Regions from separate parts of the Pseudoalteromonas sp. NZS100 genome, predicted to be linked through region 2. Evidence: predicted binding sites of a transcription regulator. Region 2 holds the regulator's gene; the other holds the start of a gene.

Region 1 (6,682 bases), on a different contig from region 2:
ACCCTTTTTTTAGATCTTTTTACTGTTCGAACAAAAATAGAACAAAACCACGTAAAACCACATGAAAACCCCTCTAAGATGATGCTTTTTTATGCTCTTATTTATTATTTAATACAAATATCATTGCTATGTTTGATTTAGGCGTTAAGATAGCAAGTTCACAATGTTAAATTAATGTTTATTTCCTGTTTATTGGTAGATCTAAAATGAAATTACCCGATCAAAAATCTTTTATCTTCTCTGTTATTCTTGCTGTAGTTGGTTTTGTTGTTGTTGAGTTTGCTTTAGGCGGCTTAGCTTTAAACCCTGCATTACTATTTGGTGCTGGTTTATTAATAGGTGCGATTGCTATTGCTGCAATATCATCTGATGTGACTGAAGAAGCTGAAGTTAAAACAAAAACGCTTTATGTTGGTAACCTTCCTTATCGTGCAAACGAAGGTGTGGTTCGTGCATTATTTGAAGAACAAGGCAAAGTATTCAATGTTCGTTTATTAAAGGATAAGAATACTGGCAAACGTCGTGGCTTTGGTTTTGTTGAAATGGCGCAAGCTGATGCAGACAATGCAATTGCTAACTTGAACGATAGCGAGTTCCAACAACGTACTTTAAAGGTACGTGAAGCAAAACAAAAACAAGAAGATGATTCTAATGCTCTACGTACTGAGACGGATCAGTCAGTGTAACTAGCTTTACCGCTAGCTTATTGCTAAACACATCAGCCGTTGCATAATATTGCAGCGGCTTTTTTATGTCTGCTTGTTTATCCACACATAAGTTAAGTTGGTTAAGTAGGAAGTTGACTCTATTTGCTATCGCTACACCTGAATCAAGTAATTTTACATTCCCTTCAAAATACTGACTAATCGGCTCTGCTAATATCGGAAAGTGCGTACACCCTAGTACAAGTACATCTATTGTTTTATCTATATGTAGTTCATCAAGTACTTGATACAACTTATTTGTATCTAAAGAGCCTGTAAAAAAGCATTCCTCAGCTAACGTTACTAATTCAACACTGCTATACAGATTAACGATCACATTACGTGCATGTTCAGCAATTAATGTTTTTGTGTATGAACTGGCGACCGTTGCCGGTGTGGCTAACAAGCCAATATGATTTGAGCGTGTTAATTCTGCCGCAGGCTTTATTGCTGGCACAACACCTACAATAGGAATATCCGTAATTTGGCGAACAGCGCTGAGTGCAGATGTAGAAGCTGTATTACACGCTATTACAATTAAATCGACGTTAAGCGTGTTGGCTTTGATGAAATGAATAAGTGAACATAATCGGTTAATTATAGTTTGTTGGGATTGAGCACCGTAAGGTAGTAATGCATTATCCATAAAATAGCTGTACTGAGCATTGGGGATACTTTGCTTGATATGCTCAAGTACAGTAGTTCCACCAATACCTGAATCAAAGACCATTATATGCGCTGACAAACTACCGTTCCTACTTTACTTTAAGATCGGCAGTTTGCCATGAGGTTTTTATAAAAGAAAGTAGTTTAACTTTGCGTGGTTTCTAAATCAGTAAGCCTGTCGGCTGCTGAATTTAACTGATTAAGGTTTTCGAACATAGACTTTGTATAATCTACTAACTTATCTATTTGTTCCTGATCTTGATTTAACCATTGGAGAATGCCAGCTAGCTGATTTTGTAATCCAAGCTCACCCGCTTTTTCAAAAGCATTTTTAAGGTCGTCATTAAAAGGGGCTAAACCCTCTGCTACTTGTTTTTCTGGTGCTGGTTTATATTCTTCATAGCTTTTAACTGTTGCTATTGTTTTTGTTTGGCGTAAATCCATAGAAAAAGCCACCAGCTGATCGCTGTCTAAACTCAGCTCTTGCGCTTGTTCAAATGCTTCATCTAAATCACCACCAAAAAAGGTTTTACTTAAATCTTGTAAGTTTTCCATCATCGCATTAATAGCTTCTTGCTCTTGCTCGTTTAAGTCACCATTTACCGACATCGAAAATGATACCTGTCGAGATTGCGATGATGAGCTTGCAAACGACTCACTATTACTATTTTGCTGATAGCCACTTGCCGATTGAGATTCAAATGCATCAGCAAAGCTAATACTTACCTCATCGCCTTCTGCGGTAGTAAATTTATATTCGGCATTACTCGTCATACTGACGTATTGAGCCTGGCTTATATTTACGCTGGCAGGTTGTGGGTTAAATAACGACTCTTCAAACTTATCCAGCCCATTGTAAATTCCCTCTTTAGACTTATTAATGCCCTCTTCCATGTCATCATTAAATACGCCTGTACCTTTGAGTTCATCAACAGCGTCATCAATCCCTATTTGGACTCCTTTGCGCGCATCGCCTAGCATATCTTTGAGCTTTTCGTCATCAGCGCCGTTAGCTTTTGCTTTATTTACAGCACTACTTACAAAATCGAGTACGTTTTTTACTATTTCATCAAAATCAAATAGTGGTTTATCTGCTTTTTTTTCTGCTATAGGTAATCCAAGCTGCTCAGCCATTTTATCGCCAAGCACCTTTGCAGCCAACTCTCGGCCTCGTTGTTGATAGCTATCTTGAGGAGACGTAATTGTAGGTTGCTGTATATCAGCTTTATTATTGAATTTATTGATGTTGTTGTTTGGCGTAAAGCCATAATTACCTATTTTCATGATTCGTCTCCTAAGCGTGCGTAGTTTATTATCGGCTATAACAACAAAAACTAAAGTACAATGTTCAATAAAACAGCATAAATGCTAGCCAAAACTAGACAAATACGCAGCGCTCCCTACAATAGCGCCGATAAACAGATCTTAGATAAGGTAGTAGCGTTAATGGCAGTTATTAAAATAGATACCACACAGTACCAAGCGCAGTTAAGTGAAAAAGAGCAGCGTATTAGTGCGCAGTTTCAACGTTTTGGTGTGGAGCAACTAGAAGTATTTAGCTCAGAGCCAACTAACTACCGCCAACGTGCTGAATTTAGAGTATGGCACGACGGTGATGATCTGTTTCACATTATGTTTGATCAACAAACAAAAGAAAAAATCCGTGTTGATACATTTGACCCAGCAGCGCCTCTAGTAGGTGAAATAATGCAGGTGATGATTGAGCATCTTAAGCCTTGTGAAATATTACGCCGTAAGTTATTTCAAATCGATTACCTATCAACGCTAAGCGGTGAAATTTTAGTAAGCTTGCTTTATCACAAACCACTGGATGATGAATGGTTAAGTGAAATTAAAGCACTGAAAGAAAAGCTTAGCAGTAAATACAAAATTGACTTTATAGGCCGAGCTCGCAAACAAAAAGAAGTACTAGGTGATGACTTTGTAACTGAACGTTTAACAGTTAATGGTCAAGAGCTTATATACCAACAAGTAGAAAATAGCTTTACTCAGCCTAATGCAAAAGTAAATATTAATATGCTGGAGTGGGCACAAGATTTATGTAAACCACTTAAAAATGATTTACTAGAACTGTATTGTGGTAACGGTAACTTTTCAATTGCATTAGCGGGCTGTTTTAATAAAGTATTAGCGACGGAAATATCAAAATCATCTGTTCACTCTGCTCAATACAACATTGCTAAAAACAACGTAGAAAACTTAGATATTATTCGTATGTCGAGTGAAGAGTTTACTCAAGCAATGAATGGCGAGCGTACTTTCTCTCGTTTAGATGGTATTGACCTTAAAAGCTATGACTGCCAAACCATATTAGTTGATCCACCACGTGCGGGCATGGATGAATTAACGTGTGACTTAGTGGCTAACTACGAAAGCATAATTTATATATCCTGTAATCCTGAAACTCTTGAACGTGACCTTGATCACTTAACACGTACGCATAACGTTAAGCGCTTTGCTATATTTGATCAGTTTCCTTATACGCATCACATTGAGTCGGGCGTTTTCTTACAGCGCAAATAAATACGCTCAGTAAACGTTACCCATAAAAAAAGCTCCTTAAGGAGCTTTTTTTGTTTTAGCTAAACTTACTTGTTAGCTAAGTAATTAATTAATTTGCTAATGTCTTCAGGTTTAGTAATACCCGACTCACGACCTAGGTTTAATTTGTACTTACCATTTACAATAAAGGTAGGTACGCCACGTAGTGCGCCTTTTTCTTTAAAGTAGTCTTGATCGCGTTTCATTTTAGAGCTCAGCGTACGTACCGAGAAGCTTTTAAACAGCTTATCAAACTTATCACCATCAACGCCCTGCGCTACAAATATATCTTTTACATCTGCAAGCTCATTAAATTTAGCGCGCTTTGTATGGATATGATTAAAGATTGCAGAAATAATCTGATCTTTTTGTGGAAGCACTTCAGCTGTCGCCAGTGCTTGGCTCATCATCTGTTGGTTTTCTGGGTCACGTACACCTACAAAATCAACATGACTCTTTTTAAATTTAACGTTTTTATCAAGCTTAGGCTTAAACTCACCAATTAGTGCTTCCATGTTATTACATGCAGGGCAGTAAAATGAGAAGAACTCTTTAACCTCTGGCTTTTTAGTTGCACGCTCAGAAACTACGTCGTAATGCACGCCTTCTTCATACGTTGCTGCAAAGCTTGTTGCTGCCATAGGAAGTAATATTGCAAGCAAACCTGCTTTAACTAATTTAATCATTATTATACTCCGAAATTTATAGTGCTAATAAAAACGCTACTAACTCATCAAGTTCTTTTTGATTTTTGATGGTGTTGAGGTTTATTTTATATTTATCGTTAACAATAAAAGTAGGTACACCTGTAAGTGCGCCTAATTTTGAATATTTATTCTGTTTGTTTTGCATTGCTTGCTCAGCTGAAATAACAGGCATGCTTGCAATCTCTTGATCAAACGTTGCGCTATCAATACCATTTACTTCAAGTAATTTTTTAACGTCTTTCATTTCAGTTAATGGTGCACGTTGAACATGGATACTTTTAAAAATTTGATCGCTAATACTTTGCGCCTGACCATGCTGCTTAGCAATTAAGTAGGCAAAGCTTAAATTACTTTGTGCTTGTGGTGACACGCCACCTAAAAAGTTCACGTGGTTTTTAATAAACTCCGCGCCTTCAGGCAAGCCTTTTTCAATTGCTTTTGCTACTGGTTCAAACTTAAAGCAATGTGGACAGTAAAATGAGAAAAACTCGGTTACTTGCGGTGACTTGCTTTTGTCTACATCTATAACAGTGTATTGATTATCAACTTCAAACTGTGCAGCAAGTGCTGCAAATGGTAAACATAAAAGTAATAAACTCAGTTTTAATTTTTTAAGCATTTGTATCTCGTTGTACTTGTCTTTAAATAAAATATTACGGCAATAACTTTAACGGTGCTTCTTGCAATGCTGCAAGTTGCTCTTTCAGTGCTAAAATTTGTTGCTCCCAGTATTTGTCATCAGCAAACCATGTAAAGTTCCGCACAAAAGCAGGATCACTCCATCGTTTAGCTACCCATCCCATATAATGAATAATACGCATTGCTCGCAGCGGTTCAATTAATTTGAGTTGAGAGTGATCAAAATCACAAAACTCTTCATACGCATTTACAAGGGTGTCTAACTGTAACAGTTGCGTCGCTCTATCGCCACTGAGCATCATCCATAAATCTTGGATTGCAGGACCTTGGCGGCTGTCATCTAAATCAACAAACATTAGCGCATCACCTGCCCATAAAATATTACCAACGTGGCAGTCACCATGTAAGCGAATACTTTGCACATCTTTATACTGTTTTTGCGCCTGCTCTATCACTAAATCTAAAATAGTATAAAAGGCAGTATTTATTCCCATGGGCACTAAGTTACTTTTTTGAAGATGAACTTTGGCTGTATGCAAATACTCCTCGCAGGTAACTGTTGGCCTATAAGTAAAAGGTTTTGTTTTAGCTACTTGGTGCATACGGCCAATCAATCGCCCCATTACATCAAGCTGATCTAAATTATCAACCTCAAATAAACGCCCGCCTACACTTGGAAACAACACAAACAAATACCCTTCGTGTTCAAATAAGCTTTGTCCATTATATAAAATAGGGGCAACAACGGGTACTTCCGCATCCGCTAGTTCAAATGCAAAGTCATGCTCTTCTTGAATTTGCTCTTTACTCCATCGCTCTGGGCGATAAAACTTCACTACGTAACGCAGGCCATCATCCGCTTTAAATTGGTATACTCTGTTTTCATAGCTATTGAGCGCTAATAAACCAGATTCGGCGTACACACCTACGCTTTCTATTGCATCGAGTATTAGATCTGGTGTTAAGTCAATAAAACTAAATTTACTCATACTCTTCTTATATAAAATAAAAGCGGGTTATATACCCGCTTTTGTTAATTGCTATATCAACTTACCTAATTAAGGTAAGTTGCGATTATCGCGCTTTAAAAAAGTTACTCGACTGCGATATTGTCTCATCCGGCTCATCTACCGGTGAAAGCACAAAGTTAAACTCAGTCATCGGCGCCTTCAAATCATAAGGGTCCATTACAAGTGACAATGGTACGTTATGAGATTCCCCTGCCTGCACAGTAAATGACTGCTTACCAATATACTTAAAGTTATCTAACCCTTGTACTTTAATATTAAAGGTTTGCTCGTACTGCGCTTTATTAATTACCTTTAATGTATAGGTATTCTCTACTAAACCATCAAAATCGACACGATATAATTGGTTTCGGTCACGAATAATATCAAAGTCCAT
Region 2 (6,682 bases):
AAACATCTCATTAATGGTGTCTAGTGCTTGTAAAATAACATCCATTAACTCTGAGTTGACTGTTCGCACGCCTTGACGTAGTAAATCAAATACGTTTTCGGCACCGTGACAAGCATCAACAAGTTCTGTCATAGCTAAAAAGCCTGCACCACCTTTTACAGTGTGAAAACCTCTAAATATAGCGTTTAGTAACTCGGTATCTTCTGGATTATTTTCCAGCTCAACTAACTGTTCAGATAAAAGCTCTAGGATTTCTCCAGCCTCTACAAGAAAGTCTTGTAAAATATCTTCATCGACTTCAAACATGCAGTTACTCTCCTCTTAGAAGCCCAAACTTGATAAAAGATCATCAACTTCATCTTGATCAGATACAACATCATTACGCGATTCTTTATCAATAATAGGGCCTTCAGGACCTGCTAAAGTTTGTGTGGCAACTGGTTCTTTTATTTTTTGTTGTTCTACTTTATTCGCGGTGCTGTTACTGTCGTCTTGTTCAGCAAACGCAGTTAAAAGATGAAGTAAACTTTCTTCTACTTCCCTAACAAGTTCAATAACACGGCGAATAACTTGACCTGTTAAGTCTTGATAGTCTTGAGCCATTAATACATTTGTCATTAAGTTTTGAAGCTCATCAGTCTTATGATGAGAGTTGTTCATAAACTTATCGATGCTATGGCAAAGTTGCTTAAACTCACCAAGCTCAATCTCGCGGCTCATTAAACGATCCCATGTCGGTTTGATATGAGATATTTCGTCCGCTAACTGTTGGGCTATAGGAAGACTCGCTTCCACTGCATCCATTGTTTTATTAGCCGCATTTTCTGTCATTTCTATAACATAATTAAGCCGCTTTTTAGCATCTGGAATCGCATCTGTAGTTATGTCACTTAAGCGAGTATCAAGCTCAAAACTTTTAAGAGCTTCGTGCAGTTGACGAGTCAACTTTCCAACTTCAGCAAATAATTCAGACTGCTCTTTAGATGCAGCCTCTAAAATCAACTGATTTGCTTTATCTTGCTCATCATTTTCTAAAAAAACAACGAGCTGACGAGCTTGTTCTAACGTTATTTGAGGCGCAGCTGGTGCTGGCATAAGCCTCTCCCCCATCATTAGCCTAAGCGTTCAAATACTTTTTCTAATTTAGTTTTTAATGTTCCAGCCGTAAATGGCTTAACAATATAACCATTCACGCCAGCTTGCGCTGCAGCTATTATTTGTTCTTTTTTAGCCTCTGCCGTTACCATTAATACAGGGATATGTTTTAACTTCTCGTCTGCACGTATTGCTCTTAAAAGATCAATACCCTGCATTCCAGGCATATTCCAATCCGTAACTACAAAATCAAACACTTGATTTTGCAACATAGGCAAAGCTGTAGACCCATCATCAGCTTCTTGAACGTTAGTGAAACCTAAGTCACGTAACAGGTTTTTTATAATGCGTCTCATCGTTGAAAAATCATCAACTACAAGAATTTTCATGTTTTTATCCAAAACATCCCCCAGTGAGGTATTAACCTTTGTTTACTTACTACTAATTTATCCAGTCATTGATTTTAGCTTTAAGCTTAATCATCGCCTGACCATGTATCTGACTTACACGCGATTCACTTACATCGAGTATATGTCCTATTTCTTTTAAATTCATTTCATCGTTATAGTACAAAGAAAGCACCATTGCATCACGCTCTGGTAATGACTTAATTGCACTTAGCAAAGACTCATTAAACCTATCATTTTTAACATTATTGAAAGGTTTATCTTGTGCTAAATCTTGGCCTACGGGAGTAATAACATCCTCATCTACACCAAGGTCTTCAATGCCTAATATTTTACTCGTATTCGCATCATTTAAAATATGATGGTACTCATTGAGCGAAATTTCAAGTTTTTCAGCAACTTCTATATCCGTTGGTTCGCGGTTCAGACTACTTTCGAGCTCAGTAATTGCTTCTGCAACTTGCCGATTTTTACGATGAACTGAACGAGGAGCCCAATCACCACGGCGCATTTCATCAAGCATAGCACCGCGAATACGAATACCGGCAAAAGTTTCAAAGCTTGCGCCTTTTGTTGCGTCAAAGTTTTTCGAAGCTTCTATTAAACCTATCATTCCTGATTGAATTAAATCATCAAGTTGAACGCTAGGTGGTAATCGAGCAATTAGATGACATGCCACTTTTTTAACAAGTGATGCATGCTTCTCAACAATCACATTTAAATTTTGTGTTGATTGATATCCCATAGCTCTATTCACCACTGTTGTCATAATTAACCGTTTACTAGTTTCTCAATGAAAAACTCTAAATGCCCAGATGGTTGGTTGGGTATTGGCCATTTAACTGCTTTTGTTGCCAGCGTTTTAAACGCAAGAGCGGCTGGCGAATTTGGAAAGAGCTCTACTATTACTTTTTGACGACGTGTTGCTTTGCGCATATTTTCATCATAAGGAACCGTTGCTACTAGCTCCATTGATACATCTAAAAAGCGGTCGGTAACTTTAGATAGCTTTGCAAACAATTCAGTGCCTTCACGCATACTGCGAACCATATTGGCAACAATTTTAAATTTATAAACGCCGTGCTCACGACTTAATACTTTAATAAGTGCGTAAGCGTCGGTGATTGATGTCGGCTCATCGCATACCACAACCATTACATCTTGCGCTGCACGCGAGAAGCTCAGTACCATGTCTGAAATACCAGCAGCTGTATCTACAATTAAAATATCAAATTCGGTATTCAATTCGCTAAACGCACGAATTAGCCCAGCATGCTCAGATGGTGATAATTCAACCATACTTTGCGAACCCGATGTAGCGGGTACAATTTTAATTCCTGCAGGACCTTCAACTAAAATTTCATCAAGCTCACATTCACCAGACAAGACATGTGACAAGTTACGCTCTACACGTAAACCAAGCATCACATCACAGTTTGCTAAACCCAAGTCAGCATCCAGCACTAATACTCGATTACCTTGCTGCCCAAGTGCAATAGCTGTATTTAGAGAAACATTTGTTTTCCCTACTCCACCTTTACCACCGGTTACAGCGATAACTTTTACGCCGTTGTTATTGTTTTGACTCATTTTGCGCAGGCCGCTTGCTTGATCTAATACTGTGTTAATCATACATCCCTACTGTGCTTGGCGCCACTGCTTGGTGCCTTGAATGTTGTGCTTTTGTTCTTTTTAAATATAATTGCTCAGCCTTTTTAACTAGTTTCTCAGCATTTGCAACACGAATATCCTCTGGTACTCGTTGACCATTAGTAAGATACCCTATTGGAAGGCGATTTTGAATCGCAATACTAATAATCTCACCCAAACTTAATGATTCGTCTAACTTAGTGAAAATACAGCCACTTAACTGTACTTTTTTAAAGTGGCGTACAGTTTCTTGCAATACATTAATCTGTGCTGTTGCGCTAAGTACTAAGTAGCTGCGAATATCTACACGTTGGTTACGCATTAACGTGTTTAATTGCTCAGTTAAACGTAAATCTCGCTGGCTCATACCTGCTGTGTCAATTAATACTAGACGTTTATTTCGTAAATGATATAAAACTTCAGCTAATTCATTAGCATCTTTAACTTGCTTCACACCACAACCAATAATACGGCCATATGTTGCAAGTTGTTCATAAGCACCAATTCTGTATGTATCAGTGGTTATTAACGCCACTTTATCGGCACCATATTTTTGTGCGCCTAGAGCTGCAAGCTTAGCAACTGTCGTTGTTTTACCCACACCTGTTGGACCCACTAACGCATATACACCACCTTGGCGAAGTATTTCATTATTGGTTGTTTGCATTTGATCTTCGACCATAGTTAACAATGCTTTCCAACCTTGCTTACGAGACACATCATCAGGTACAAAACATGCCATTTGCTGTGCTACTTCTTTATCAATACCCATACCGACTAAACGGTCAACCATACAAGCGCGTGTTGGATCGCGACGCGCCATATCTTGTTGCATCAAGCCTGATACTTGGTGTTCTAGTAATTGACGAATTGCGTTCATTTCTTCACGCATTGTTGTCATTTCTTCGCTTTCATTATTAGGTGCTTGTTGGCGAGTGGTTACTGGGCTATCTAAATCATCAAAGTCGCGGTCTAAATCATCAAAACCTAAGCTATCCGCTTGAGTTTGTGGACGAACTGGCGCAGCAGCTTCAGGAGCAAACATATTTTTAGTACGCTGCCCCATATCAGGTTCTTGATAGTTATCAGTAGTATCAATACCCGATTGTGAAAACATCGATGCAAGCTCAGGAGAACGAGGACGCGGTGATTGACGCTCTAATAATGCTTGTAGGCTGTCAGCAACTTTTGCTTGAGGCTCAGGCTTGGCACGCTGTGGCTCTGGTTTTACAAAGTTATGCATGCTTTGTTGTGGCGCCTGAGTACGCGGCTCTGCAGGGCGTTGTGGTTGCGCTGCTACTTTAGGGGCTGCTTTGTCATAATCAACTGCCGCCACAATTTCTACACCGTTAGCCAGTTTTTTATTTGACATAATAACCGCATCAACACCTAACTCATCTTTAACTTCTTTAAGTGCTGTGCGCATATCTTTAGCAAAAAAACGTTTAATTTTCATGATTCAACCCCTGTTAAAATCTTATTGTTGGCCTACCGAGCTTACAATTTTGATCTGTCTTTCGTCTGGTACCTCTTGATAAGACATCACTCTCAATCCTGGAATGGTGTACTTAACAAAACGAGATAACACAGTGCGTAACATTCCTGACGTTAGCAATATAGAAGGTTCGCCGGCCATTTCTTGATTTTGATGCGCTTGTGTCAATGACACTTGAAGTCGCTCTGCAAGTCCTGGCTCAATACCGGCACCTTCATCGCCTGCATTTTGTAATGACTGATGCAACATCTGTTCCAACTCAGGCGCCAAGGTTATGACAGGGATTTCTGATGACATTCCCACCGCATCTTGAACAATTAATCTACGCAGTGAAATACGCACTGCAGCCGTTAATACATCAGGGTCTTGACTACGTGGGCCATACTCAACAAGGGTTTGAACAATTGAGCGCATATCGCGAATAGCCACGCCTTCATTTAATAAATTTTGTAGTACTTTTACAATAGCAGTTAATGGCAATACATCAGGTACTAGTCCTTCCACTAAGCGAGGATGGCTTTTAGCAAGCATATCAAGTAGGTTTTGAACTTCTTCATGCCCTAGTAATAACGCTGCACTGTTAGTTAATAACTGGCTAATATGAGTGGCAACTACCGTGGCTGAATCTACAACGGTATAACCTAGTGATTGTGCTTCATCTTTTTGATCTGGCTTGATCCATACTGCATCAAGGCCAAACGCAGGATCTTTTGTTTCAACCCCTTTAATTGGACCAAATACTTGTCCTGGGTTAATCGCTAGCTCGTCGCCATGCTTAAGCTCGCTTTCACCGGTTGAAACCCCCATTAGCGTTATTCTGTAAGCATTAGGGTCAAGCTCTAAGTTGTCGCGTATATGTACCGGCGGTACTAAAAAACCAAGCTCTTGAGAAAGCTTTTTACGTACACCCTTAATACGATTAAGTAGCTCACCACCTTGTGATTGGTCCACTAACGGAATTAATCGATAACCGACTTCTAAGCCAATTACGTCAACCTGTTGAACGTCATCCCAGCCAAGTTCTTTTTGTTCTTGTTTATTAGCAACACCCGTTGCAACGCTTCCGCCATTAGCGGCCTCTTCAGCTTCTGCCGCAGCAGCTTTTAATTTACTTTGCTGTGTGTAGTAAGCTAAGTAACCCAGTAACGCACCTAAACTTAAAAAAGCAATATGCGGCATACCAGGCACTAAGCCCATGATGATCAAAATACCAGATGCAATAAAGAGTGACTTTTCGTTGCCTAGTTGTTTCTTAAATTGGTCCCCCATATTGAGCGACTCATTTTGGCGTGTTACAACAATCGCGGTACCAATTGAAAGCAGTAAAGAAGGGAGTTGAGCAACTAAGCCATCGCCAATGGTAAGTAATGTATATACTTCCATTGCATTGCCAAAACTCAAATTGTGCTGGATCATACCGACAAATAAACCACCAACAATATTGATGATTAATATAACAATACCTGCAATCGCATCACCTTTTACAAATTTACTCGCACCATCCATTGAGCCGTAAAAATCAGCTTCGCGAGTTACTTCCTCGCGGCGGTCACGCGCTTGTTCTGCGCTGATAAAGCCTGCGTTCAAATCGGCGTCAATTGCCATTTGTTTACCCGGCATTGCATCAAGGGTGAAACGCGCAGATACCTCAGAAATACGACCAGCACCTTTAGTAATTACTACAAAGTTAATAATGATCAGGATTAAAAACACAACCAAACCAACAGCGTAGTTACCACCAATAACAACTGAGCCAAACGCTTCAATTACTTTACCGGCAGAATCACCACCATTATGGCCTTCAAGTAACACAACTCGAGTACTGGCAACGTTAAGTGCTAAGCGCATAATTGTAGCGATTAGTAATACAGAGGGGAAAATACCAAATTCAACCGGCTTCATCGTGTAAACAGTTACAAGTAAAACCACTAACGCGAGAGCAATATTAAACGAGAAAAGGATATCGAGTAAAAATGGCGGTAATGGTAAAATCACCATTCCCAAGGCAGCAAGCACAAGCAAAGGTGTACCTACC

What was found. The regulator FliA, encoded in region 2, starts transcription of late flagellar genes. The targets are predictions, from matches to a motif close to CTAAAGNTNNNNNNNNNNNNGCCGATA.
Region 1: I6E69_RS20015 (DUF5610 domain-containing protein) is a predicted target of FliA. The motif match lies at 2,684-2,710, and genes of this name have one in related genera.

The regions. Positions count from the first base shown of each region.
Region 1 is NZ_JADYWM010000033.1:19,933-26,614, reverse strand. Features, by position in the region: gene I6E69_RS20025 (RNA-binding protein) at 207-686, shown strand; gene murI (glutamate racemase) at 649-1,449, opposite strand; gene I6E69_RS20015 (DUF5610 domain-containing protein) at 1,515-2,654, opposite strand; gene trmA (tRNA (uridine(54)-C5)-methyltransferase TrmA) at 2,817-3,914, shown strand; gene I6E69_RS20005 (thiol:disulfide interchange protein DsbA/DsbL) at 3,980-4,618, opposite strand; gene I6E69_RS20000 (thiol:disulfide interchange protein DsbA/DsbL) at 4,635-5,258, opposite strand; gene I6E69_RS19995 (serine/threonine protein kinase) at 5,293-6,267, opposite strand; gene ccoG (cytochrome c oxidase accessory protein CcoG) at 6,353-6,682, opposite strand, start outside.
Region 2 is NZ_JADYWM010000003.1:277,569-284,250, forward strand. Features, by position in the region: gene I6E69_RS04685 (chemotaxis protein CheA) at 1-306, opposite strand, end outside; gene I6E69_RS04690 (protein phosphatase CheZ) at 322-1,095, opposite strand; gene cheY (chemotaxis response regulator CheY) at 1,113-1,496, opposite strand; gene I6E69_RS04700 (RNA polymerase sigma factor FliA) at 1,537-2,247, opposite strand; gene I6E69_RS04705 (MinD/ParA family protein) at 2,274-3,134, opposite strand; gene flhF (flagellar biosynthesis protein FlhF) at 3,127-4,608, opposite strand; gene flhA (flagellar biosynthesis protein FlhA) at 4,630-6,682, opposite strand, start outside.